3 regions of the Paenibacillus sp. RC73 genome follow, and region 2 is predicted to be linked to each of the others. Evidence: riboswitches for the same ligand, from Rfam matches in the RefSeq annotation. Region 2 holds a riboswitch; each other region holds the start of a gene.
What was found. A riboswitch is a leader RNA that binds a small molecule or an ion and turns the genes downstream of it on or off. The one in region 2 is predicted to bind cobalamin.
Positions count from the first base shown of each region.

Region 1: it holds a riboswitch for cobalamin, as region 2 does, so the genes downstream of both, ABH897_RS08780 (hypothetical protein) here and ABH897_RS07420 (ABC transporter substrate-binding protein) in region 2, are expected to answer to the same signal.
Region 3: it holds a riboswitch for cobalamin, as region 2 does, so the genes downstream of both, metE (5-methyltetrahydropteroyltriglutamate--homocysteine S-methyltransferase) here and ABH897_RS07420 (ABC transporter substrate-binding protein) in region 2, are expected to answer to the same signal.

Region 1 covers NZ_JBIYCV010000003.1:416,948-424,847, forward strand. The annotation lists gene ABH897_RS08760 (hypothetical protein) at 1-97, shown strand, start outside; gene ABH897_RS08765 (GerAB/ArcD/ProY family transporter) at 132-1,298, shown strand; gene ABH897_RS08770 (uroporphyrinogen-III synthase) at 1,406-2,251, shown strand; gene ABH897_RS08775 (LOG family protein) at 2,424-2,978, shown strand; cobalamin riboswitch at 3,036-3,221, shown strand; gene ABH897_RS08780 (hypothetical protein) at 3,183-3,407, shown strand; gene cobJ (precorrin-3B C(17)-methyltransferase) at 3,536-5,368, shown strand; gene ABH897_RS08790 (sirohydrochlorin chelatase) at 5,464-6,573, shown strand; gene cobK (precorrin-6A reductase) at 6,570-7,349, shown strand; gene ABH897_RS08800 (precorrin-8X methylmutase) at 7,497-7,900, shown strand, end outside.
Region 2 covers NZ_JBIYCV010000003.1:109,236-117,135, reverse strand. The annotation lists gene ABH897_RS07440 (ABC transporter ATP-binding protein) at 1-642, opposite strand, end outside; gene ABH897_RS07435 (ATP-binding cassette domain-containing protein) at 639-1,601, opposite strand; gene nikC (nickel transporter permease) at 1,598-2,413, opposite strand; gene nikB (nickel ABC transporter permease) at 2,429-3,358, opposite strand; gene ABH897_RS07420 (ABC transporter substrate-binding protein) at 3,374-4,957, opposite strand; cobalamin riboswitch at 5,165-5,362, opposite strand; gene ABH897_RS07415 (nucleobase:cation symporter-2 family protein) at 6,069-7,376, opposite strand; gene ABH897_RS07410 (xanthine phosphoribosyltransferase) at 7,370-7,900, opposite strand, start outside.
Region 3 covers NZ_JBIYCV010000003.1:386,664-394,563, reverse strand. The annotation lists gene ABH897_RS08660 (glycoside hydrolase family 3 C-terminal domain-containing protein) at 1-54, opposite strand, end outside; partial or broken gene ABH897_RS08655 (DUF7916 family protein) at 190-320, opposite strand; gene ABH897_RS08650 (AbrB/MazE/SpoVT family DNA-binding domain-containing protein) at 442-912, shown strand; gene ABH897_RS08645 (anaerobic ribonucleoside triphosphate reductase) at 1,208-3,157, shown strand; gene nrdG (anaerobic ribonucleoside-triphosphate reductase activating protein) at 3,154-3,651, shown strand; cobalamin riboswitch at 3,835-4,030, shown strand; gene metE (5-methyltetrahydropteroyltriglutamate--homocysteine S-methyltransferase) at 4,190-6,508, shown strand; gene ABH897_RS08630 (DUF6985 domain-containing protein) at 6,565-7,098, opposite strand; gene ABH897_RS08625 (PadR family transcriptional regulator) at 7,610-7,900, shown strand, end outside.

The sequences.
Region 1 (7,900 bases), 310 kb from region 2:
CGTATGGGAGAAGAACGGGGGAAGTAGAATGAAGCAAGACTTGGAAATGATCCGGTTCATTGATATACATACGTCGGCTGCATTGCAACGCATGTAATGGATGCCTGCGGCCAAAAGGAGGATGTACCTGTATGAAGCAATTCACAACCAGACAAATCGTGCTGCTTGGTATGTTGATGGAGGTCAGTATTACCATTGTGCATGCTCCGACGCAGGCAGCAGATTACGCGCATCAGCATGCCTATTGGACCTGTGCGATTGCTGCCATCGTAATATGCTTACCGATCTGGGCGATGTTGAAGCTTAAGCGGCGTTTTCCGGATCAGGATCTGCTACAGGCCATAGTCAGCTCTCACCCCGTGCTAGGGCGTATGCTGCTTGTGCTTTATATTATTTTATTCCTGATCATTTTTGCACGAGATCTGAGAATTATTACCGATCTGGTGGGAATTGTACTTTTGCCGCTGACTCCGATTGTCGTCATATCCCTTATTATGCTGCTGACCTTAACGTTCATGGCTAAGGGCGGTATAAGCACGATTGTGAATATGGCGGAGATTTTTGTACCGTTGTCGGTTCTGACGATGCTGACGATGCCGCTTGTTTTCGGGCGTAATATGGATTTTTCGGCACTGAGACCGATTTTGCACCCGGATGTAAATGGAGTTATCAAAGGTAGCTGGCGTATGCTCGGATATATGGCAGATATTATGCTGCTGCCTTTTGTGATTTCGGGAAAAAGCTATGGTCCCCGGAGCGCGTGGCTAGGACATTTGACCGGAACCGCTTTTATGATCATCATGGTGCTGCTGGAGGAGCTGGTTATTGGAGTTCCTATCTTGTCGCGGCTGTTTTATCCATCGTATGAACTGGCGCGTCAGTTGCAGTTAACCGACTTTCTGGATCGGTTCGACTTGTTTGTGGCTGCACTGACTGTACCAACCCTGCTTACAAAGATTGGTGTTGATCTGTACGTTACCAGTTTGGCGGTAAAGCGCATGTTTGCCCATACACGGGGGAGTCTGATGGTTTGGCCCGTAGGCTTGTTGGGTTATGTCTGTTCCTTTATGCTGTTTTCTAATATCGTCCAAATTTATGATTTTAGCCGGGAGTGGACGATGGTGATGATTATTTTCTTTGTCTTCATGCCTTTTGTGCTATGGCTGCTGCTCCGACCCAAGCCTGAAGAATATAACGAATATCATAAGCCATCTGGAGAGAAGCAGGATAGCACAAGCCAGCAAGAAAGCCAGCAAGAAAGCCAGCAGGCAAGCAGAACAGAACAAGCTAACTTATAAGTTTACTGTATTCATAGGAAAAAGAATTCTTATTTGTCTTTCAGCCCTCTAATTGTATACTTGGTAGAAAGGATTATGACTTCGATTTCTACAAGGGAGGGAACAGGATGGCACAACGCATGGCAGGCAAGAGAGTTGCTCTTGCCGGTCCCCGTAAAGCAGACGAAATGGCAATGCTGGTTGCAAAAATGGGAGGCGAGCCAGTGCAGCGTCCGGCCCAGGGCACGGTTTTTCTGGATGATATTGAGCTGCGCAATGCGGTTGTATCGTGGGTGAAGCGGCCGCCGGACTGGAACATTTTTACGACAGGTATGGGGCTGGACGCGCTGTTCGATATGGCGGAGGATATGGGCGTGGCGGAACAGATTATGGAGCTGCTGCTAGGCTCAAATATTGCGGCGCGGGGCTACAAGACGGTCAATGGACTCAAAAAGCGTGGCTTCACGCCAGATGTACGAGACGAGGATGGAAGCTTGACCGGGTTAACGCGTGCTTTTGCGCCGTATGATCTGAAGGGGAAGGAAGTGCTGTTGCAGCTGCATGGTGATCCGGCCCCACGGCTGGTGAAGTGGCTGGACGAGCAGGGGGCAGTAACCCGGCAGGTGCTTCCTTATAAGCATATTCCACCAGAGGAAGCGAATTTGCAAGCGTTGCTGGCGGATATCGTGAATCGTAATGTTGATGCTGTTACGTTCACCAGCGGTCCACAGATCCGCTTTTTGGCTCAATATGCGAGGGACCAGAAGCAGATGGAAGACGTGCTGGAAGCTTTTCGCCAGGATGTGATCGCTGTGTCGGTAGGCAAGGTGACGGCGCAGTCCATTTTGGAGGAAGGGATTGAACGGATTGTGTTTCCGGTGGAGGAACGAATGGGCGCTATGATGGTGGAGCTGGGAAGATATTTTGAGCATAGCGCCTCGGTGCACGGCTGCGGTCTTGAAGTTGTGAACTGAAAACTAACCCATATCCTTGCGATAAAGGGTAAAATGAAGATAAGGGCCTACAGGGTCTTTATCTTTTTTTTGTTGGAAATGCATCGACAGAAGTTTTTGTTATAGCGAAAATATTTATTTAATATAATGAAAAAGCCTCGATGCGGGATACCAGAATAGGAGCTGAGACGTTATGAATTCCATTTGTGTATTTGCCGGGTCCAGACCCGGACATTCATCGGTATATCTTCAGGAGGCAGGCAAGCTTGGAGAGGCTATGGCGAGACATCATGTCCGTTTAATCTATGGAGGCTCCAGCAAGGGGCTGATGGGCGAGGTCGCGAATGCGATGCTGACAGGGGGCGGTCAGGTCACCGGGATTATGCCGACCCTCTTATTCGATGCAGAGATTATCCACCGGGGAGTTAGCGAATTTATTGAGGTGGCGAGCATGCACGAACGCAAAGCGGTGATGAGCGAAATGGCCGACGCATTCATTGCCCTTCCGGGTGGCTTGGGAACCTTTGAGGAGCTGTTCGAGGTGCTGTGTTGGGCGCAAATCGGCATTCATCGCAAGCCCATCGGGCTGCTGAATGTGAACGGATATTTTGACCCGTTGGCGGAAATGGTGCGTCATAGTGTGCGCGAGGGATTTACCGGAGTTGACCACCCAACGCTGCTGAGTATCTCTGCGGACCCGGACGAATTGTTGCATATGTTAAAAAATAAGGCAGAGAACTTGAAATAAAGCGTTTTTCATGCTTGCGCAACTGATTGAGCCAAGGTTATGATAAGACCCATAATCAAATAGCGGACAGACAAGGTGCCTTTGCGATGGAACGAAGGGTAACAGGGAATCGGGTGCAAGTCCCGAGCGGTCCCGCCACTGTAAGGAAGAGGATTTTTTCAGACGTCACTCGTAAGAAAACGGGGAAGACGAAAAAATCTGTTGATGCCGAGCCAGGAGACCTACCTTGATCTGTATGCACCGTTAACCTTCGCGGAGAGGATGGGTGTACGAAATCAGGAAATCAGGCGCACGCTGCTTTTTCCATGTTGCTTACAGGTTTGCGTGGAGCTGAACGTGCAGAAGCGTTTCAAGCGTGAACAGGCAGATGGAAAGCAACGACACGATGGCGGAAGACAAGAAGTGTCTTCTTATGCTGTGTCCGTCTGATGATACGATGCGTACATAGGAAACCCATCCGGGCAGGATGGGTTTTTTTGAGTTACAGGATGTCCATATACAAGTGAAATAGATAGAAGTGTGGAAAACATAGCCTAGATTTAAGAAGGAGGATAACGATGAGCCAATTAGGAAAATTGCTCGTGATTGGATTCGGACCGGGGGATATGGAACATATCACCAAACGGGCGCTGGATGCGCTGGCCGAGAGTGAGGTCATTATCGGCTACAACACCTATGTGGATCTGATCCGTCCGTTGTTGAACGGACAGGAGATTGTGCGCACAGGGATGACAGAGGAAGTGAGCCGTGCGCAGGAGGCGGTTCGACAGGCGGAGATGGGCAAGAAGGTAGCCGTCATTTCCAGTGGAGACGCAGGCGTATATGGCATGGCCGGGTTAGTGTACGAAGTGCTGATGCAAAAGGGGTGGCGTCGTGAGGACGGGGTTGAGGTAGAAGTCGTGCCGGGAATATCGGCGATTCAGTCCTGTGCTTCGCTGTTGGGTGCGCCCGTCATGCATGATGCATGCACGATCAGTCTGAGTGACCATTTGACCCCTTGGGAAACGATTGTGAAACGTGTAGAAGCGGCAGCTTCGGCAGATTTTGTCATTGCACTGTACAATCCGCGCAGTGGTCGGCGTACACGCCAGATAGTTGAGACGCAGTCCATTTTGTTGCGCTACCGTGATCCGCAGACTCCGGTCGGGTTGGTCAAGAGTGCTTACCGTGACCGTCAGCAAGTCGTAGTGACGACGCTGGAGGACATGCTGAACCATGATATCGGTATGCTGACGACCGTCATTATCGGCAATTCCTCGACAATGGTGTATGACGGCCTGATCGTGACGCCGCGCGGGTATCAGCGCAAGTATACGCTGGATGCGACCGAGCAGGCGCTCAAGCCGCATCAGCGGCTTCGCACGGAAGCGGAGCCGTGGTCGCTGGGCGCGCAAGAGGAACGCCCGCTGAATGCGTCGCAGGCAGGCGCAGCTCCCGCAGTGCCAGCCCCTGCGGGAGCTGGCGGGACCGCGCCTTCCGCGAGCGGTGCTGCTGCGGCGGTTGCCACGCAGGCACGCCCGCAAGCGGTGGCTGCCGTGCAGGCCGCGCCTGCGGCGCAAGCCGGGGCGGTCCCGGCATCGCTGGCAGCGGAGGCGCTGAGCCGCCTCGCTGCGGGCGGTAAGCTGCCGGGCGAAGCGAGCGCGCGCTGGAGCGGGCAAGCGCCCGCCGTGAGCGTCGCTGGAACGGCAGCCGTGGCCGGAGCGGTGGCTACGGCCGCAACAGCGACAGGCAGCTTTGGCAAGCCTGCGTTGTTTGAGGTGGGCGTTTCCCCCGGCGTGGGAAACAAGAAGTTCACCGCTCGCCAGATGGCGCTGCTCGCCGAGGTAGCGGGTGATGAAGGCGAGCTGGAGTACACGCCGGATCACCAGATCGTGCTGCGCGTGCCGTGCGCGGACCCGGAGGAGCTGGTAGGGCGGCTGCGGGATGAACGATTCATCGTGATGCCGATTGGCGATGTGTTTAAGGTGAAGGCGTGCGACTTCTGCAATATGGAGAAGGATGACGCTGTGCCTGTGGCAGAGCATCTACAGGTTGTACTGGGCGGATTGCAGGCACCCAAGGAAACGAGCATTGCTTTGAACGGCTGCGGTATGGCCTGCTATGGAGCGGTGCTGGAGGATATCGGGATTGTGTACCGCAAGGGAGGATACGATCTGTTCCTCGGCGGCAAAAAATTCGGACGCAACGCTCATGCCGCTCAACCTGTGGCAGAGGGCATTCCGGGGGATCAGATTACGGATATCGTTGAGAACGTCATCGCTGAATATAAGGAAAAAGGGCATCCGAACGAGCGTTTTCATAAATTTTTCAAGCGTGTGGGCGTGGTAGCGGGTTTTCGGCATGAAGATGCGCCTGCAATAGTGGAAGTGAATGCCGTTTGTGGTGATTAACGGGCTAGAAAGCCTGTTTTTATGGATGTAAGCATATAGATAAAATAGGGCGTCTTGCAGGTCATCCCTATTTTGATGAGGAGGAAAATACAGCAGTGAATGCAATATTGTTGGTTGGACATGGAAGTCGGGACCCGGAGGGGAACCGGGAGCTGCTGGAGTTTGCACAGGCGGTGGCAGATCGTGTGCCGGATATGTGTGTGGAAACCTGTTTTTTGGAGTTGACACGGCCCAGCATTGCTGAGGGTGTGCAGGCATGTGTGGAACAAGGGGCGACGCGAGTCGTGCTTGTTCCGATTATTCTGTTCGCGGCGGGACATGCCAAAATTGATATTCCGATGGCGATTGATCGTGCGAAGGCTAAATATCCTCAGGTGGAATTTGTATATGGACGTCCGATTGGCGTTCACGAAAAAATTGTCAGTATTCTGCAAAGTCGCTTGAAAGAGGCACGTCCGGTTGCGGTTCCAGCCGGTATGGATAGCGCTGTGGAGGCTTCTGCCGAGGTGACGGATGAAGAAACGGCTGTGCTGGTGCTGGGACGCGGAAGCAGCGATCCGGATGCGAATAGCGACTTTTTCAAAATTACCCGTATGCTGTGGGAAAAACTCCCGTATACGTGGGTGGAGAGCAGCTTTATCGGTGTGACTCAGCCTTCTTTTCCAGATGGTTTGGAGCGTTGTCTGCGTCTGGGTGCCAAAAAAATCATCGTGCTTCCATACTTTCTGTTCACAGGTGTGCTGATTAAGCGTATCGGAGAAATGACGGAGGAATTTGCGGAGTCTCATCCTGCATTACAAGTGGAAATGGGCGGATATTTTGGGTTCCATCCACAATTGGTCGAGCTAGTGCTGGAGCGTGCCAACGAAGGCTTGGTTGGCAAGGTGATGGCCAATTGCGATAACTGCCAGTTCCGTCTGGAGGCGCAGGAGCACCACCATCATCACCACGACCATGATCACGATCACGGACATGACCACGATCATCACGATCACCATCATGATCATCACGACCATGACCACCATGCACATGGACACGATCATCATCATGAGAAACACTCACATGATCACAACCACGAGCATGAGCATGTACATGCGCACAGCCATGATGACCATGATCATGAACACCACCACGATCATGCACATACGCCGTCTGTGGTGAACGGAAGCGGCATTTCTGGCAGCGGGCAGGTGAAGGGCTCATGATATTCATGCTATGCGGAACGAGCGATGCTCGGGAACTGGCGCTGCAAATCCGTGACAACGGCTTCAAAGTATTGGCCTCCGTCGTAACAGAAAGCGCGGCAGCGAGCCTGTCCGAAGTGGGGCTGGACGTACGTACAGGTCGAATGACAGCCGATGAAATGGCAGCAGTGGTTCGGGAACAGGGAGTACAGGCTATCGTTGATGCCAGTCATCCTTTTGCAGAAGAAGCACATGCGAATGCTATGACAGCCGCCCGCGAGTCCGGGGTTCCTTATGTTCGCTACGAGCGGGCAGGGCTGGTGTATGACAATCATCCGCTGCTTCACATCGTACCCTCCTATGAGGAAGCCGCATTGGAAGCGAAGCAGCTCAAAGGCTCAGTAATGCTTACGACAGGCAGCAAGACGCTCGGCACGTTCACCAAGCATTTGCTCGAAGACCCGGAGATTCGTTTGGTTGCACGTATGCTCCCGCGTCTGGACAATATGGAGAAATGCGGCGAGCTAGGCATGGAGCAAAAAAATATTATCGCCATGCAGGGACCTTTTTCCCGCGAGATGAACGAGGCATTGTACAGGCACTTCGGCACGACGGTGATGGTGACCAAGGAAAGCGGACGCACGGGAGCGGTGGATGAGAAGGTTCAATCTGCCCTGGAGCTGGGTATTCATGTCATTTTGATTTCCAGACCGGAAGTGGAATTTGGCACCGTATTTGATCATTTTGACGGAGTGATCGACGCACTGCGCACAACCAAAATGGACCCTTCGATCTGAACTATGACCCTGTGAATCTGATCGATCCGGGTAATTAACAACCCAGTCAATCCGATAAATCCAGAACTTTTTCTGACGTGTATTTAAAATATAGTCATCTTAAAATGCGTATATAAACTAATTTTCCATAAAGGAGTAGTCGAAACGATGGATTTTAAAACAGATTTCAAACCGCTGACGGTGCAGCCGCAGGAGATTGAGGGCAAAAGCTTCGAGATGATCACGGAAGAACTGGGAGAGCATCCTTTTACAGAAGCGCAATATCCAGTCGTTCAGCGCGTTATTCACGCGTCTGCTGATTTTGAGCTGGGCCGCAGCATGGTGTTTCATCCGAAAGCGATTGAAGCCGGGGTTGCAGCTATTCGCGCAGGGCAGCAGGTCGTTGCTGACGTGCAAATGATTCAGGCGGGACTCAGCAAGGATCGTATCCGTCAGTTTGGCGGGGATGTGCATGTGTACATTTCGGACCCGGACGTGATGGAAGAAGCAAAAAGACTGAATACGACACGCGCCATTATTTCGATGCGCAAAGCGATTCAGGCAGGTGAAGG
Region 2 (7,900 bases):
ATCATGGGTGATAAAAAGATAGGATAGCTGGCGCTCCTCCTGTGCTTTCTTGAGCATGTCCAGTACGGAAGCCTGCGTTTCCGTATCGAGATTGGCGACGGACTCGTCGAACAAGATGATTTCCGGCTCCACCGCCAGCGCACGGGCGATGCATACCCGCTGCTTTTGTCCGCCGCTTAGCTGCGATGGGTATTTCTCCAGACATTCCGCGTCCAGCCCCACCGATTCCAGTAAAGACAGGCAGATCTCCAGCGCTTGCGCTTTTCGTTCGGGAAAATAGTTACGGATCGGCTCCTCCAAAATATCTCGTATGATCATGCGAGGATGGAGCGAGGAAGACGAATCCTGTGCGACCAGCTGGATTCGTTTGTACAGATGGATATCCTTCATCCTTCCAGTGTGAATGGGCTGATGATCCAGCCAAAGCTCCCCCGAGGTCAACGATTCCAGCCTTAGGATACATTGTACCAGCGTACTTTTGCCGCTTCCGCTTTCGCCAACCAGTCCAAGGCATTCTCCCCGTTGCAGCTCCAGACTCACCTGCTTCACGGCGGCCTGCCCGCTTTCTTGCTTGTTGAACCAGCCTTTTCTCCGTCTGCGGACAGGATAGGCTTTGGTCACTTGCTTTAGTTCCAGTATCATTCGCGCATCCTTCCTTCCGGGCCCATCTCCAGTACACGATCCGCCACACGACTCACACCCTGACGATCATGAGAAATCAGCAAAATGGTGAGATCCAAGTCCTCTCTCAACTGTTGGAATAACGCCAGAACCTTGTCCCGGTTGATAACATCCAGCGCCGTGGTAGGCTCATCGGCAATAAAAAGGCGCGGACCGGAGCTTAGCATCGCAGCCAGCAGTACCCTTTGACACATCCCTCCGCTTAATTCAAAAGGGTACGAGGACAAAATATGCTCAGGGTCTGCAAACCCGACCTTGCTCAATAAAGAGCACAGATAATCCTCCTGCGCTTGAGTAGCGCAGCCTCCAGCCAGCTGTGCAATCCGTCTCAGCATCTGCCACATCCGGGGCAGCACGCCCTGTGGGGGGGCTTGATGCTGTACAGGGCGGGGTAGGTTGCCCAGCCCCCTCTGGTCGGGCGGCATCCAGCGCCGCCCGTGCAGTCTAAGCGTGTCCGTCAGCTGTGCGCGGACGGTACGGATCGGATTCAACCCGCTCAGCGATTGTTGAATGAGCAGGGCAATGTCCTCGCGGCGCAGCCTTTGCCAGCGCCGTTCATCGAACGGGACGATGTCCTCCCCGTTGTAGTACATATGCCCCTGCGTAACGCCGATCCCCGGCTCCAGCATGCCCGAGATTGCGTGCGCGGTCAGACTCTTGCCACATCCGCTCGGCCCGGTTAGAGCCACAATTTCCCCCGGATACACGGAAAAGCTGACATCCCGGAGCAGCGGTTGGTTGACGCTGTTCCGTATTGTTTTCCCATTCGCACCCGGCTTCCCACCTGCGTACGCACCTGCTGCTGCGCCAATACGTGTACCCGCTCCTGTGCCTATGGGGCATATCTCCAGATGTTCCACGTGCAACATTGGCTTGCGCCCTACCATATTTCCTTTCATCTGTCCTGTCCCATCCTTCATTCTGCCGCCCCCTTTTCGGAGAATCGGTCTCCCAGAAGCTGGCACGCAAGCACAAACAGCATAATCGCCAAGCCCGGAAAAATCATGACATGCGGCGCCACCTGAAAATACGACGTCGCATCATGCAGCATCACGCCCCATTCCGGCTTAGGCGGCTGTACGCCCAGCCCCAGAAAGGAAAGTCCGGCAACCATAAGCACCACTCGCCCGATGTCCCAAACCGCATACACAAGCAGCTGTGGCAGCACTTGTGGCAATACATAACGTCTCAGTACGCGCACATGTGAATTACCGGATAAACGGGCGTATCGGACATAGTCCTCCTGACAGGCTTTTTGAACAAGGGTGCGAATATACCGAACATACCCGGCCCACCGTACCGCAATAATGGCTAAGGTCATGTTTACAAAGCCCGGACCCAAGATACCCACAATCGCCACCGTCAAAATAATATCGGGAAAAGCAAGCACTCCGTCAATCACCCGCATGACTAGCTGATCCACACGCCCGCGCACATAGCCAATGAGCAAGCCTATCGGCAAACTGATGCAGAGCGTGGCTGCTGTAATCGCACAGGCAATCAGTACGCTTGTCCGAATGCCGTAAATCAGCCGTGACAGTACATCCCGACCCAGATGATCCGTACCAAATGGATATTTCCGACTAGGTGGTGCCAAACGGTTCAGAAGGTCCACATCAAGAGGATCGTGAGGAGCAACCCATGGAGCCAGTACCCCGAGCAGCACGATCAGGCCCAGCAGCACTCCTCCTGTCAGTAAGCTCCCTTTGAAGGACAGCCGCATGTTTTTCATTTTCAACTTCCTCCCCTAACGCAAACGCAACCTTGGATCTACAGCCGCCTGGACCACATCTACCAAACACTGAACACCTACGATTAAAAATGCAGCAAAAATAACATACCCCTGAATCACTGGATAATCCCGCTGCGTAATCGCATCTATAAAATACTTGCCTAAACCCGGCCATGAAAAAATCGTCTCTACGATGACATTGCCCGCCAGCATAAATGACAGATTCGTGCCTAACAGCGTGATGATCGGCAAAATCGCATGCTTGAATATCTCAAAAAACAGAATATGCGTGCGGGAAAAGCCTCTGGCCTTCGCCGCCTTCACAAAATTCCGGTCACCCAGCTCCAGCATTTGGGCACGCAGCACACGGGCTTGCACAGCCCCCAAACCTGCCCCAAGGGTCAGCGCTGGCAGTACCAAATGAGTCCAATCTTCCCGACCCATGGACGGGAGCCAGCCCAAACGGACGGAGAACAGGTAAATCAGCAGAAAGCCAAGCCAAAAAGAGGGGATGGACGATCCGAGCAGTGCAAACAGCCTTCCCAGACGATCCAGCCAACCGCTGGATTTTACCGAGGCAGCCAGCCCCATCCCAAGAGTCAGCAACGTCATGACGGCAAAGCCCGCCGAGGCCAGCTCCACGGTAGCAGGCAGTCTGTTCCACAGCTCGGTTAGCACCGACTCCTTGGATACATAGGAGGTGCCCCAGTGCCCTGTGAACACATCCCGCAGCCAGTTTACATACTGAATATGAAGCGACTCGCTCAAGCCCAGCTCCTTCCGCAGCGCCGTCAACGCCTCCTCAGAGGCAGGCACATTATGCGCGGTGAGCAGAATGGTAGCAGGGTCGCCGGGAGCCAGCCTCATCAGCACAAACGTCAGCGTGGATACAACGAACACAATGATGACAAGCTGCGCCACACGTTCCAGAATAAAACGAATCATAGGGTACGCAGCCCGTTATTCCGCAATATCGGATTGCGCCGTAATGTAGTAATACTCAATCGGATGCGGTGTAAAGCCCTCAACCCCTTTTTTCACCCCAAATACATTATCAGGGTGAACAATAAACGACTGCGGCAAATCGGTATTAATGATATCCAGCGCTTGCAATGTCACGGCATTACGCTGTGCTGTATCCTTCGCCAGCTTCAAGCTGCCAAGAAGGTTCTCCAGCGGTTTGGAACCATAACGGCTTACATTGGCCTCGCTTTTAGAGGAATAAAACATGTCCATAAAATATTGCGGCTCCCCCGTATGGGCAGTCAGCATACTGTACATGGCAAAATCCCAATCGTTTTTGGTTAGCGCCTCGTCGATATTTTCCACCTTGCGGATCTTCACCTGGATGCCCTCTTTCAGCAGTTGGCTCTGAATCACCTCAGCCATGACCGAAAGCTCTGGACGCTGAGGGAAGGTCAGCAACGTAACCTCGAACGGCTTGCCTTGCTTGGTCCATGTACCTTGGGCATCCTTTTGCCAACCATCCTTCGTCAACAACTGCTCCGCCGTTCCGTCCAGCGCTTTACGTTCCACCTTGCCGAAGAAGAGAATGCTCGGGAATGGGCTGCTTGCCTCCGTACCATAGCCTCTCATGATCGCACTCACAATGGATGCACGTGGTATCAGGCTGTCCACTACTTTGCGGTTCGCGGCATCCTTGAACACAGGCGACTCCATGTTATACACGATCATATGAGTGCGCAAAGAGGGAGCCGACAGCACTTGCAGCTTATCGTTCTTTTTTAATACCTCCGCGTTATCCACCGGAATATCAGTCGCTACATCTACTTCGCCAGATTGCAGCGCCAACAGGCGTGAATTGCCGTCCGTAATGAACTTCATCGTTGCTTCAGCCAGCCGTGCCTTCTCGCCCCAATATTCGTCATAACGCTCTACGACCAATGACTGATCCTTGTTGAACGCTTTAATTTTAAAAGCACCTGTCATCGCAGGGTAGCTCTGCTCATCCTTCATAGACGCTACATCCAGCACAATCGTCGATGGATCAGCCAGATTGGACACCAGCGCTGAATTGGGCTGGTTTGTCGTGATTTTCAACGACAGCGGCCCAGTTACATCAATCGACTTTACGTCTAGCAAATCCTTTGCCAAATGGCTTTTCTCGATGGAGCGCAGCAGGGAAGCCTTCACACTTTCCGCGTCCATACTCTTTCCGTCATGAAAAGTGACCTTATCCTGCAAGCTGAACGTCCAAACTGTGGGACTGTCCTGCTTCCATTCCTTGGCCAGCCAAGCCACTGGTTCCAGCTTTTCATTCAAACGGACAAGTGTCTCACCTGCGCCGGACCGCATGACATCCCAGCTATTGTCTCCGTGCGGGTCAACGCCCGACGGTTTCCACGTATACGCCATCACCAGTTTCTTATCTGCTGTAGCCTGTTGTGTGGATGTGTTCTCGCCCTTGCTGGGGCTATCCGCCGTCTTATTAGTTGTCGAGCATCCCGCAAGAGCCATAACTGCCAGCAGTAGCATCAACCCTGTACATATAAACCATGAACGCTTTTTACGATTGCTTATCATTCTATTGACTCCCCTCATCTTGTAATCTCATACATACCTAACGCGAAAAAAGCATCCCCGACCGCTTAATCAGCAGTCAGAAATGCTTTCATTATAAAATGCCTAAGCTCACCCTCTTCACCCTCTAAAAACAAGGGGGATCGGATCGGTTTCAGACATTCCCGTATGCAGCACGCCTAACCACCTCCCCAGCATCCCGTGGGTCTGACAGTGATGTTAAAACAGGCAGGTCTCCTGACTTCAGGCTTATCTCTCAGTCCTTCCCGGTTCTTCACAGTTCCAGTGGCTGTTCCGAAAGCTACAGCAATTCCCTGCTGATGCCTGTATACAGTGGCGGGTCCGTGTCGGAATCTACCGAACTTCCCTTTTAAGTGAACACGCACAACAGCCATCTACATGATTTCAGCGAAACCCTGTAGGTGGAAAGTCCGGTTCACACCTGTTTTCTTCCTTTATTCCTCTATATTACGAATTAGGACTATCTTATTTTGTTGTTACAGGCTTGTCAACAAATGTCGCATAATAATTTAAATTTTAATGATACAGCGAGAAACAAGGCTGTGGCTTTGCGTTGCGTGTACGCAATGGACGTGATAAAATTAGGTATAGAGATAACCACCGTGTCCGTATACTAAAAAGAGTCTTCGCCGCTACCAACGGCAAAGACTCTTAGGACTTGAAAGGCTGTGGATCACCACGGCGCGCTAAATGCTTAGCTAAACCCACCGTTAGGCGCCTAACCTAATTACGCGGTGGGTTTTCGCTTGTTCCGAAATTTCCGACGTAGCCAGCGATAAAGTTTACGAATACTAAACACCAGGCTTAGTAACGTAACCATCCAACGCAACACATCGTAGCACGACACAAGGTTGACCATCGGCTTCACCCCCTTTCGGGAAGCTGCGCCGTGGTCTGAAAACATCCACCACTATTCAAAATCCATAAGGTAGATTATACCATGACCTCGCCTACCACTCTAGCAAATTCTTCTAATAGAATCTCAAACCCCGATCTTCATACAGGAAGAGGGTTTTATCAATAACTCTATGCCAAAAAGCCGGAAAAAGAGGCTTACGTCCTCTCTCCGGCGGTCTTTATCTAATCCTAATTATCAAACCTTCTGCGGAACCTCCGCCACCGTCCCGCCTTCGACTGACTCGCCCTGTTTTTTCGTTAAAACGATATTCAAGACAATCGCCGTAATCGAGCCGGATACGATGCCGTTTTGCAGCAGCATTTTGGCAAAGCTCGGCAGTTGGTCAAACATTTGGGGCAGCACGGCAGAGCCGAGGCCCACCGCAATGCTACATGCCGCTATCAGCAGATTGCTTTCCTTCCGCAAGTCCACTTCTGACAAAATAGACATGCCCGACGCAGCAACCGAACCGAACATGACGATCATCGCCCCTCCCAGCACAGCATTAGGAATCACTGTCGTTAAGGCAGCCAGTTTGGGCAACAGACCAAGAACAACCATAATACCACCCGCAGCAAAAATAACGTTCCGCGACTTGACACGTGTTAATGAGATCAGACCTACATTTTGCGAGAATGCCGTGTAAGGAAACGCATTGAAAATACCCCCGAGCATAATCGCAAGTCCCTCAGAGCGCAGCCCATTGACGATTTGCTTCTGCTCTACCTTCTGGTCAATCGCCTTGCCCACTGCCAAATAAACGCCCGTAGACTCGACCATGCTGACAATATTAACGATAATCATTGTACATACTGCCATAATGCTAAACTCAGGCTTACCAAAATAAAACGGCTGTGCAACACTCACCCAAGACGCTTGCGCCACTGGAGCAAAATGTACCATCCCCATCGCATAAGCGACCACGGTACCCGCAAACAGGCCGATGAGCACAGAAATCGAGCGCAAAAAGCCCTTGGCCAACCGATTCACAAGTAAAATAACCAGTAAAGTAACTAACGCCAGCAGCAAATTACGCGGCTGTCCAAAATCCGCGCTGCCCTGGCCCCCTGCTACGTTATTCATCGCCACCGGAATGAGGGACAGGCCGATAATCGTAACCACCGAGCCCGTAACCACCGTCGGGAAAAAGCGTAGCAGCTTGCCATACAACGGTGCCGCGAGCACCACGAATATACCGGATAAAATAATGGCTCCGTACGCGGTCGCCAAATTCGAGGTCGACGCAATCGCGATAATCGGACCCACCGCCGTAAACGTACAGCCCAGAATGACAGGCAATCTACTGCCGAAAAACCGTGTGCCCATAATCTGCAACAACGTGGCAATCCCACAGGTGAACAGATCCGCAGCTACCAGATAGGCCATTTGGGCTGGCGTCAGGTGCAATGCTCCCCCTACAATCAGAGGTACGGCAATCGCTCCGGCATACATCGCCATCACATGCTGGAAGCCCAGCGCGAATAACTTTTGTTTGCTTAGCATCCCACATTCTCCTTAACGGAAGGAATCACCGCACCCGCTTCTTCTATAAAATGAACCTCGCCAGGTGCCATCGAAGCGATACGTGCAAGAGAACGTACGGCAATACCTCTTTGCTCCAGCAGTCCACGGCCTTCCTGAAAGCTCTTTTCAATCACGCAGCCGACCCCGGCCAGCTCCGCTCCTGCTTCCTTCACAATATCCGTAAGTCCGACCAATGCTGCGCCAGTCGCCAGAAAATCATCCACGATCAGCACATGGTCGCTGGTATCGAGATATTTTTGGGAAATACTCACCTGATAGGTTTCCTGCCGTGTAAACGAGTGGACCTCAGCGAAGTAAACCTGCTCGTTCAGCGTGATTGCCTTCTTTTTCTTCGCATAGATGAACGGAACACCCAATGCAATGGCTGTAGCCATGGCAAACTGAATGCCGCTTGCTTCAATCGTAAGCACCTTCGTAATGGGAGCACCGCCAAAAAGACGTACGAACTCCTTACCAATCTCCAGCGCCAATGCTGTATCTAC
Region 3 (7,900 bases), 280 kb from region 2:
ATGAAGCTTCGGATTTTGAAAAAGATATTCTAGATCCGTTGTTTCATGACTCATATCCGTCATCTCCTTGTCTCCATTTAAAATATCATAAAAGGCCGTTATGAAAGCGTTTTAATATATCATAGCGAAAAAGGAGTACCCCGGCAACAATTGCTGTTGCTCACCATTTGGTGTCTTTCCTCAATCAATACCGAATAGACCAGTGTCGCCAATGGCGTGGATATCGGTGTTTGTTAGGACATGAGCTTATAATCACGAATTGTAGCTTCGTCCGCGCCTTCTACAGAACCATTCAGGAAGCTCTTAGCCAATGTACCTGGTTAGTAACAGTGTGTAAATTAAAAAAATTGTATATTTTCTTCAATAAATAAAGCAAAAAACAAAGCAAAAAATAATATTTTTTGGTATAATCAGGATATATAATCAAAGGAGGAAGGGTTTATGAAAAATACCGGAATGACACGGCCTCTGGATCAATTGGGGCGAATCGTGCTTCCCAAGGAAATGCGCACCACGATGGATATCAATATTGGTGATTCGCTCGAATTTTTCGTGAATGAAGAAGGATTTGTATTAAGGAAATATACAGGTGTATCCTGCAAATTTTGCGGCGCAGTTGATCATTTGACTTATTTTCGTGATAGCTTTATTTGCGCCGATTGCATTCAGGTATTAAAGACAGAGGAAAATGTACATCCCACCAGCACCGAAGCCATCCAGGCTCAAGAACATACCAAGCCGGTTCGTAACCATACAACCTGGCAGCCTAAACAATCCAGAGTCCAGCAAGGAGAAATGGTAAAAAAGCTCCGAAAGCTGATTCAGGAACATCCCAACCTGCCGCAAAAGGTATATGCCGAAATGCTCGATATCTCACAAGGCCGGGTGTCCCAACTGAAAAAGCTGCTTTAAATTATTCAGTAATTTATTACAAAACATACTCAGATCCAATGGATTGCCATCCTATTTGTTTTCCGTCAAATATTCGATCGTCAGGTGTAGAATAAGGAGCGTATTCGTTGATGTGTTCCTAACTTTCACCTGACTTTTTTGTGCGTTCTCCCCCTGTCGACGTGACAATAATCACATACTCTCTATCCATCCATATATACAATATATAGACCGAAACAATTGTTTAGTACACGATATCGTCAATATATTGTTTTTTGGAGAATAATATATATTTTACTATATGGAGGTTTTTGCAATGAAAGTGTTGGAGGAACATCAATTATACAGCATCGGCGAGCGGGTCATTGGGGCACAAGACTTGGACATGCTGCGGGAGAATGCAAATTTGAATGGAGAGTCGTTCAGTGGAAAAATGAGTAAGCTCGGCTCCGAGTACGCCAAATGGTATGCGCGACTACGTGTGCTTCCGCCTGAACTGACAGACGCTATCGACCACGGATATGTGTATGTTCACGATTTGGACCAATATGTGCTCGGGACTACGAACTGTATCTTTATACCTTTTGGTCGTTTGTTGCAAGATGGTTTTAATACAGGCAATGGCTCTGTGCGCACACCACAAACCATTATGTCTGCTATGGCACTGGTGGCTATTATATTTCAGTCTCAGCAAAACAGCCAATTTGGAGGTGTCTCTGCCAATAAAATAGACTGGGACCTTGCTCCTTTCGTGGCCCGGTCCTTCCGCAAGCATCTGCGAAAGGGACTCCGTCTGTTCGGAGAAGAAATAGAACCCACCCTGCCTGATGACGAATTACATATAGCCAGCAGCCTATTACAGGAGGTCTGCCCTCGTTCATACGCATTCGCACGTGAAGAAACGGAGACGGAGACCCGCCAGGCCGCTGAATCCCTTATTCATAACCTGAATACCATGAGCAGTCGGGCAGGCGGGCAAATTCCGTTCACATCACTGAATTACGGTATGTGTACTTCTGCTGAAGGGCGGCTTGTTACGCAATCATTGCTGGAGGCCACTATTCGTGGCCTGGGCAGCGGGGAAACCCCTATTTTCCCACAGCATATTTTCCAATGCAAAAAAGGAATTAATCAGGCCGAAGGCGATATCAACTATGACTTATTCATGCGGGCAGTAGAATGCTCCAGCAAACGTATGTATCCCAATTTTGTCAATGTGGATGCTACCTTCAACCTGCCCTATTACCGCGCAGATGATCCGGATACCATTATTGCGACGATGGGCTGCCGTACCCGCACCTTTGCTGACCGTTTCGGCAGAAACCGTCAAAGCGGCAAGGGTAATCTCTCATTCAATACGATTAATCTGGTGCGTCTTGGCATTGAGTACGGTATTTGCACAGGCAAGCGCAAGATACCTGACCGGGATGGCTTTGATACCAGATTGGAAGAGGTTATGCGCATTGCCGTGGACGGACTGATCCATCGCTACCATATACAGACCAGCCAGCCGGCAAAAGCCTCAGACTTTATGATGCGCGAAGGGGTATGGGAAGGCGGAGAAAAGCTGGAGCCGGATGAAAAAGTGGGCAACGTACTGAAGCACGGTACGCTGTCGGTCGGGTTTATCGGGTTAGCCGAATGCATGAAGGCACTGTATGGCAAGCACCACGGAGAGGATGACGCTGTATACCGTGAAGCACAGCGAATCATAGCTTCTATGCGTGTCTACTGCGACCGTATGAGTGAATTGCATGATCTTAACATTACACTATTCGCTACGCCTGCCGAGGGTCTATCCGGCAAGTTCACGTTGCTGGATCAGCGTGATTTTGGAATTATTCCCGAGGTAAATGATCGAGAATACTACACGAACTCTTTCCACATTCCTGTGTATTACACGCTCCCGGCTGCCCGTAAAATCAGCCTCGAAGCCCCATTTCATAATCTGTGCAACGCTGGTGCGATTTCGTACATCGAGTTGGATGGTAATGCGCGGAATAACCCGGAGGCGTTTCTTAAAATTGTACAATACGCGCTCCATCAGAACATTGGGTACTTCTCCATCAATCATCCGGTAGACCGCTGCACGGAATGCGGCTACGAGGGCATTATCGGGACAAGCTGTCCCGAATGCGGTGCTGATGAAGAACATACGCATTTTCAGCGCTTGCGCCGGGTAACCGGATATCTGACAGGTGATTATACCGTTCGCTTCAACGCCGCGAAGCAGGCTGAGGTGCGTGACCGGGTGAAGCATCGGTGAATTTGTGCGGCTACATTCCGGAATCTCTGAACGAAGGGCATGGCCTGCGTACCGTCGTATTCATTAGCGGTTGCCGCCATGCCTGCCCCGGCTGCTTCAATCCCTCGTCATGGAGCTTCCGCGCAGGTGAACCGTTCACACTGGAGCGACAGCAGGAAGTCATCCGTGACATCGCAGATAATCCACTGCTGGACGGGTTAACCCTTTGCGGCGGAGACCCTTTTTTCTCGGCATCGGAATGCACGCAGTTTGTGCGCGACTTCCGCGCTGCCTGCCCTGACCGAACCGTGTGGGCCTATACGGGCTTTGACTATGAGGAGCTGCTTACGGATCAGGCCCGCCGGGAGCTGGCGCTGCTGTGCGATGTGATTGTGGACGGTCCTTTTGTAGAACAGCAAAAGGATCTGACCCTTCCCTTCCGGGGCAGCCGCAATCAACGACTGGTGGATGTGAAGGCCAGCATTCAGGCAGGATCTATAGTTACATTAGCCTAAGGCGATGTTATACTCGCATGAGATACTACACCCTAAGACAAATCCTTTCCTTATGGAGAGGGCTTGTCTTTTTTTGCATGTAGTTCATTTTAGATTTAAACAGAGTTTATATTGCGTATCCTGCAAGTTTCACTTATGATGGTGAACAAGTATACGAGTGCATAATTATTCGTCATACCATAATCGCATAGCTTGGAGATAGGTGTCTGTTCTATTCAGTACAGGCTTAAAAGGGAAGCTGGTGCAAGTCCGGCGCGGTCCCGCCACTGTAAACGGGGAATTTTCAGCTGTTGATACACCCACTGGTCCACAGACCGGGAAGGAGCGCTGAAAGTCATGATCCGTAAGTCAGGAGACCTGCCTATTTCAACAACATCGCAAGTACCTACGGGAGATAGGGAGGTGTTAAGAGCAGTCGCCGAATTTTCATTTTTTAAATAACGGAGGCATTCTTTCCCTACTCATTTTTAACCCCGGGGAGGAATGTCTTTTTTTGTACGCAAAAATAAACTGGCTACCAGCCTGGGAGGAAAAGTACATGTCATTTACCGAATTGCCTGAGTTGTCCGGCTTGATCAGCAGTAACCTGGGATATCCGCGTATCGGAGGAAACCGGGAATGGAAGAAAGCACTGGAACGCTTCTGGAACGGCAGCATGGATGAAAGCGAATTGCATACCGAGATGAAACGATTGCGATTGGAGCATCTGAGCAAGCAGCGCGACAAGGGAATCGATCGAATTCCGGTCGGAGACTTTTCCTATTACGATCACATGCTTGATACATCCGTGATGTTCGGTCTGGTGCCGGAACGGTTCAACTACCGTCCCGATGGGCCTGTTCCTCTGTCCGTCTATTTCGGGATAGCCCGTGGACAAAAGGGTGCCACCGCCAGTGAAATGACCAAATGGCTGAATACCAATTACCACTACATCGTACCGGAATTGGCAAATGCAACTCCGGTGTTCACCGAGAATAAGCCGTTGCAGGCTTATCGTGAAGCGAAACAGGAACTAGGAATTGAAGGTAAACCCGTCATTATCGGTCCTTATTCGTTCGTTGCTCTGTCCAAAGGCTATGACCGTAAGGATTTGGCCGCGATCATACGAAGCTTCCTGCCACTGTACGCCCGCGTCCTGTCTGAGCTGGCTGCGGAAGGCGTTCAGTGGGTGCAGGTAGATGAGCCTGTCTTGACCACCTCATTCCCGACAGAGGATTTGGACATTATTCAGGAGGCCTATGAGGCTCTGGCCCAAGCTGCTCCATCCTTAAATATCGTGCTGCAAACCTACTTTGGCAGTCTGGATCATTATGAGCGCCTGTCCACGCTCCCGGTACAGGGAATAGGTCTTGATTTTGTGCACGATGATGGCGAAAACCTGGAACATGTGCTACGACATGGCTTCCCCGCAGGGAAAACGCTGGCCGCTGGTGTTATTGACGGGCGCAATATATGGCGCTCCGATCTGAACACCGTAGCTGCGCTGCTTGGACAACTGGCAGAGCAAACCACCGCTGCACAGCTCATCGTGCAGCCATCATGCAGTCTGCTGCATGTGCCAGTCAGTCTGGAAGCAGAGCACAAGCTGGACCGAGAGCTGGTGCAAGCGCTGGCCTTTGCCGATGAAAAGCTGGAAGAAATCGCAGCTTTGACCGCTGCGCTTGGCAAACGCGAACCCTCGGCAATTGCCAAGCTTGAGCAGAGTGCGGACGCGGTAGCCCGCTTCAACAGCTCGGCGGCACGAGTACAGACCGCTACCGATATGGCGGATCTACTGGCGAAAGAGCCGCAGTCACGCAGCGTTCCCTTCGCTGAGCGTCGTGTGATCCAGCAGGACAAGCTGAATCTGCCTCCACTGCCTACGACGACGATTGGCAGCTTCCCGCAAACCGCAGAGGTTCGCAAAGCCCGTCTGCACTATCGCAAAGGGGAATGGTCTGCCGAGCAGTATCGGACGTTCATTCAGCAGCAAATCAAGGAATGGATTGATATCCAGGAGGACATTGGCATTGATGTGCTCGTACACGGGGAATTTGAGCGGACAGACATGGTTGAATTTTTTGGCGAAAAGCTGAAAGGCTTTGCCTTTACACAAAACGGGTGGGTGCAGTCCTACGGCTCCCGGTGTGTTAAACCACCGATTATATACGGAGACGTGTCGTTCGATCAACCCATGACCGTGGAAGAAACGGCCTTCGCCCAATCGTTGACCTCCAAGCCAGTCAAAGGAATGCTGACAGGTCCGGTAACGATTTTGAACTGGTCCTTCGAACGTAATGATATTCCTCGCAGTCAGGTTGCTTTACAGTTAGCACTGGCCCTGCGTGCAGAGGTAGAAGCACTGGAAAAAGCGGGGATTGGCATGATTCAGGTCGATGAACCCGCGATCCGTGAAGGGCTTCCACTGAAAAAAGAACAGCAGCAAGCCTATCTGGCGTGGGCGGTTCAAGCCTTCCTTGTTACAACAGCAACCGTTGAACCCGCCACCCAAATCCATACGCATATGTGCTATTCCGAATTTCAGGATATGATCCAATCCATCTCCGATATGGATGCCGACGTCATTTCTATTGAAACCTCGCGTAGCCACGGAGAACTGATTGTCAGCTTTGAGGATCAGGTGTATGACAAAGGCATCGGTCTGGGCGTATATGATATCCATAGCCCGCGCATTCCCGATGTGTCAGAAATGCTGAGTATGATACAGCGTGCCCTGCGCGTACTGCCTTCTGATTTATTTTGGGTCAATCCAGACTGTGGCCTGAAAACCCGCACCAAGGATGAATCCGTCGCCGCATTACAGCAAATGGTGCTGGCTGCTCAAGCAGCCAGAGATTCGTTGGCTGTATCCAGCTAATTTCTATAACCCTCCCCTTCCCGGCCCTCTTTTTTCCTAAACGCCGGAAGGGGATTCTATTCCAAATCATATAATGTGTATGCCCCTTGAATATGCTCGGGTGTTCCCTGCTTCATATGTACACCCAAGCCATGCTCTCTATCCCAGGAACAGCTAAAATTCAAATACAGCTCATCCTCTTCCGCTGAGTCTGGAATCAATATAGACACCAGCTGTAACCGTTTCAGCAGTTGTTCCGAGCGTTCCACATAAGGCGCATATTCATCCGGGTCTTCTCCCCATGAGGTATAAGCGCTCCGGTACTTTTCCACTACATCTGCATAGTAATGGTGTATCGCTTCCAGCACACGAGGATGAATGTCTGACCCATGTGCCATATATTGCTCCCATGTCTTTTTTTGCTCCTGCTTAGGCTCTCTTACGGCCTGTGCTTCTTCCTCGGAATCGGCGGACACAATAAACTCTATCTCTACCTCCGAGTCCTGTCCGTAAAAATGGAGTTGTACCGTGCCCCGAAGCACGACTTCCTCTGATACTTCCCAAGTCTCATCATCCTGATCCAGCTCCATATACCAGCGTTCCCAATTCATCCTTTACCCCATCCTTTTCATAAGAAATGATCTTTATCTCTATGGACCCTTTTATTTGAGCATTTTGCAACAATCCCAAGAGCGATTTCAAATCAGCAATATATAGATCGGAACGGTTTAGTTCGTCTATCTATTGTACTTTCGAGCGTTGGGAATCGAATGATGCAACATGCTGATTTTACAATTTAACATCCTTAAGAATGAAATTAAAGCAGTTCCTTTTCCGCAAATTCCCCCAAGATTCGGCGTTTTTCTAAATAGAACTACTTTTTTCAGCAGCATTCGCTATCTCATTGACTCTAAAAGCGAAAGAAAACTCCTAAAATGAGCCCGCAGATTTATTTTTAAAATTTTAGTACCTTGCATTAAACAGTACATGATGTTAAATTATACCTGACTACTGATTTATGATTAGTACCTGAAATCTCTTATGTTCAAGCACACATTTCTCCCCCATACTCCAAACGACACCCATGAAGCAATGATAACATCCAGGAAGGGAGCACCGCTCATGAATGTGAACATCCAATTCAAAAAAGGGGTGCTGGAACTGTGCGTTCTTGTTTTAATTGGGCGCAGGGACCGTTACGGCTACGAACTGGCTCAGGCCGTCTCCCGTCATATCGAAGTAGCCGAAGGAGCTTTATATCCGCTGCTTCGCCGTCTGGTATCAGAGGGATACTGTACAACTTATTTACAGGAATCGACCGAGGGACCCCCCCGTAAATATTATCGGCTGACCGATGCAGGCAGCAATTACACGAGAATACTTACACGGGAATGGAATGAATTTGTCCATCAT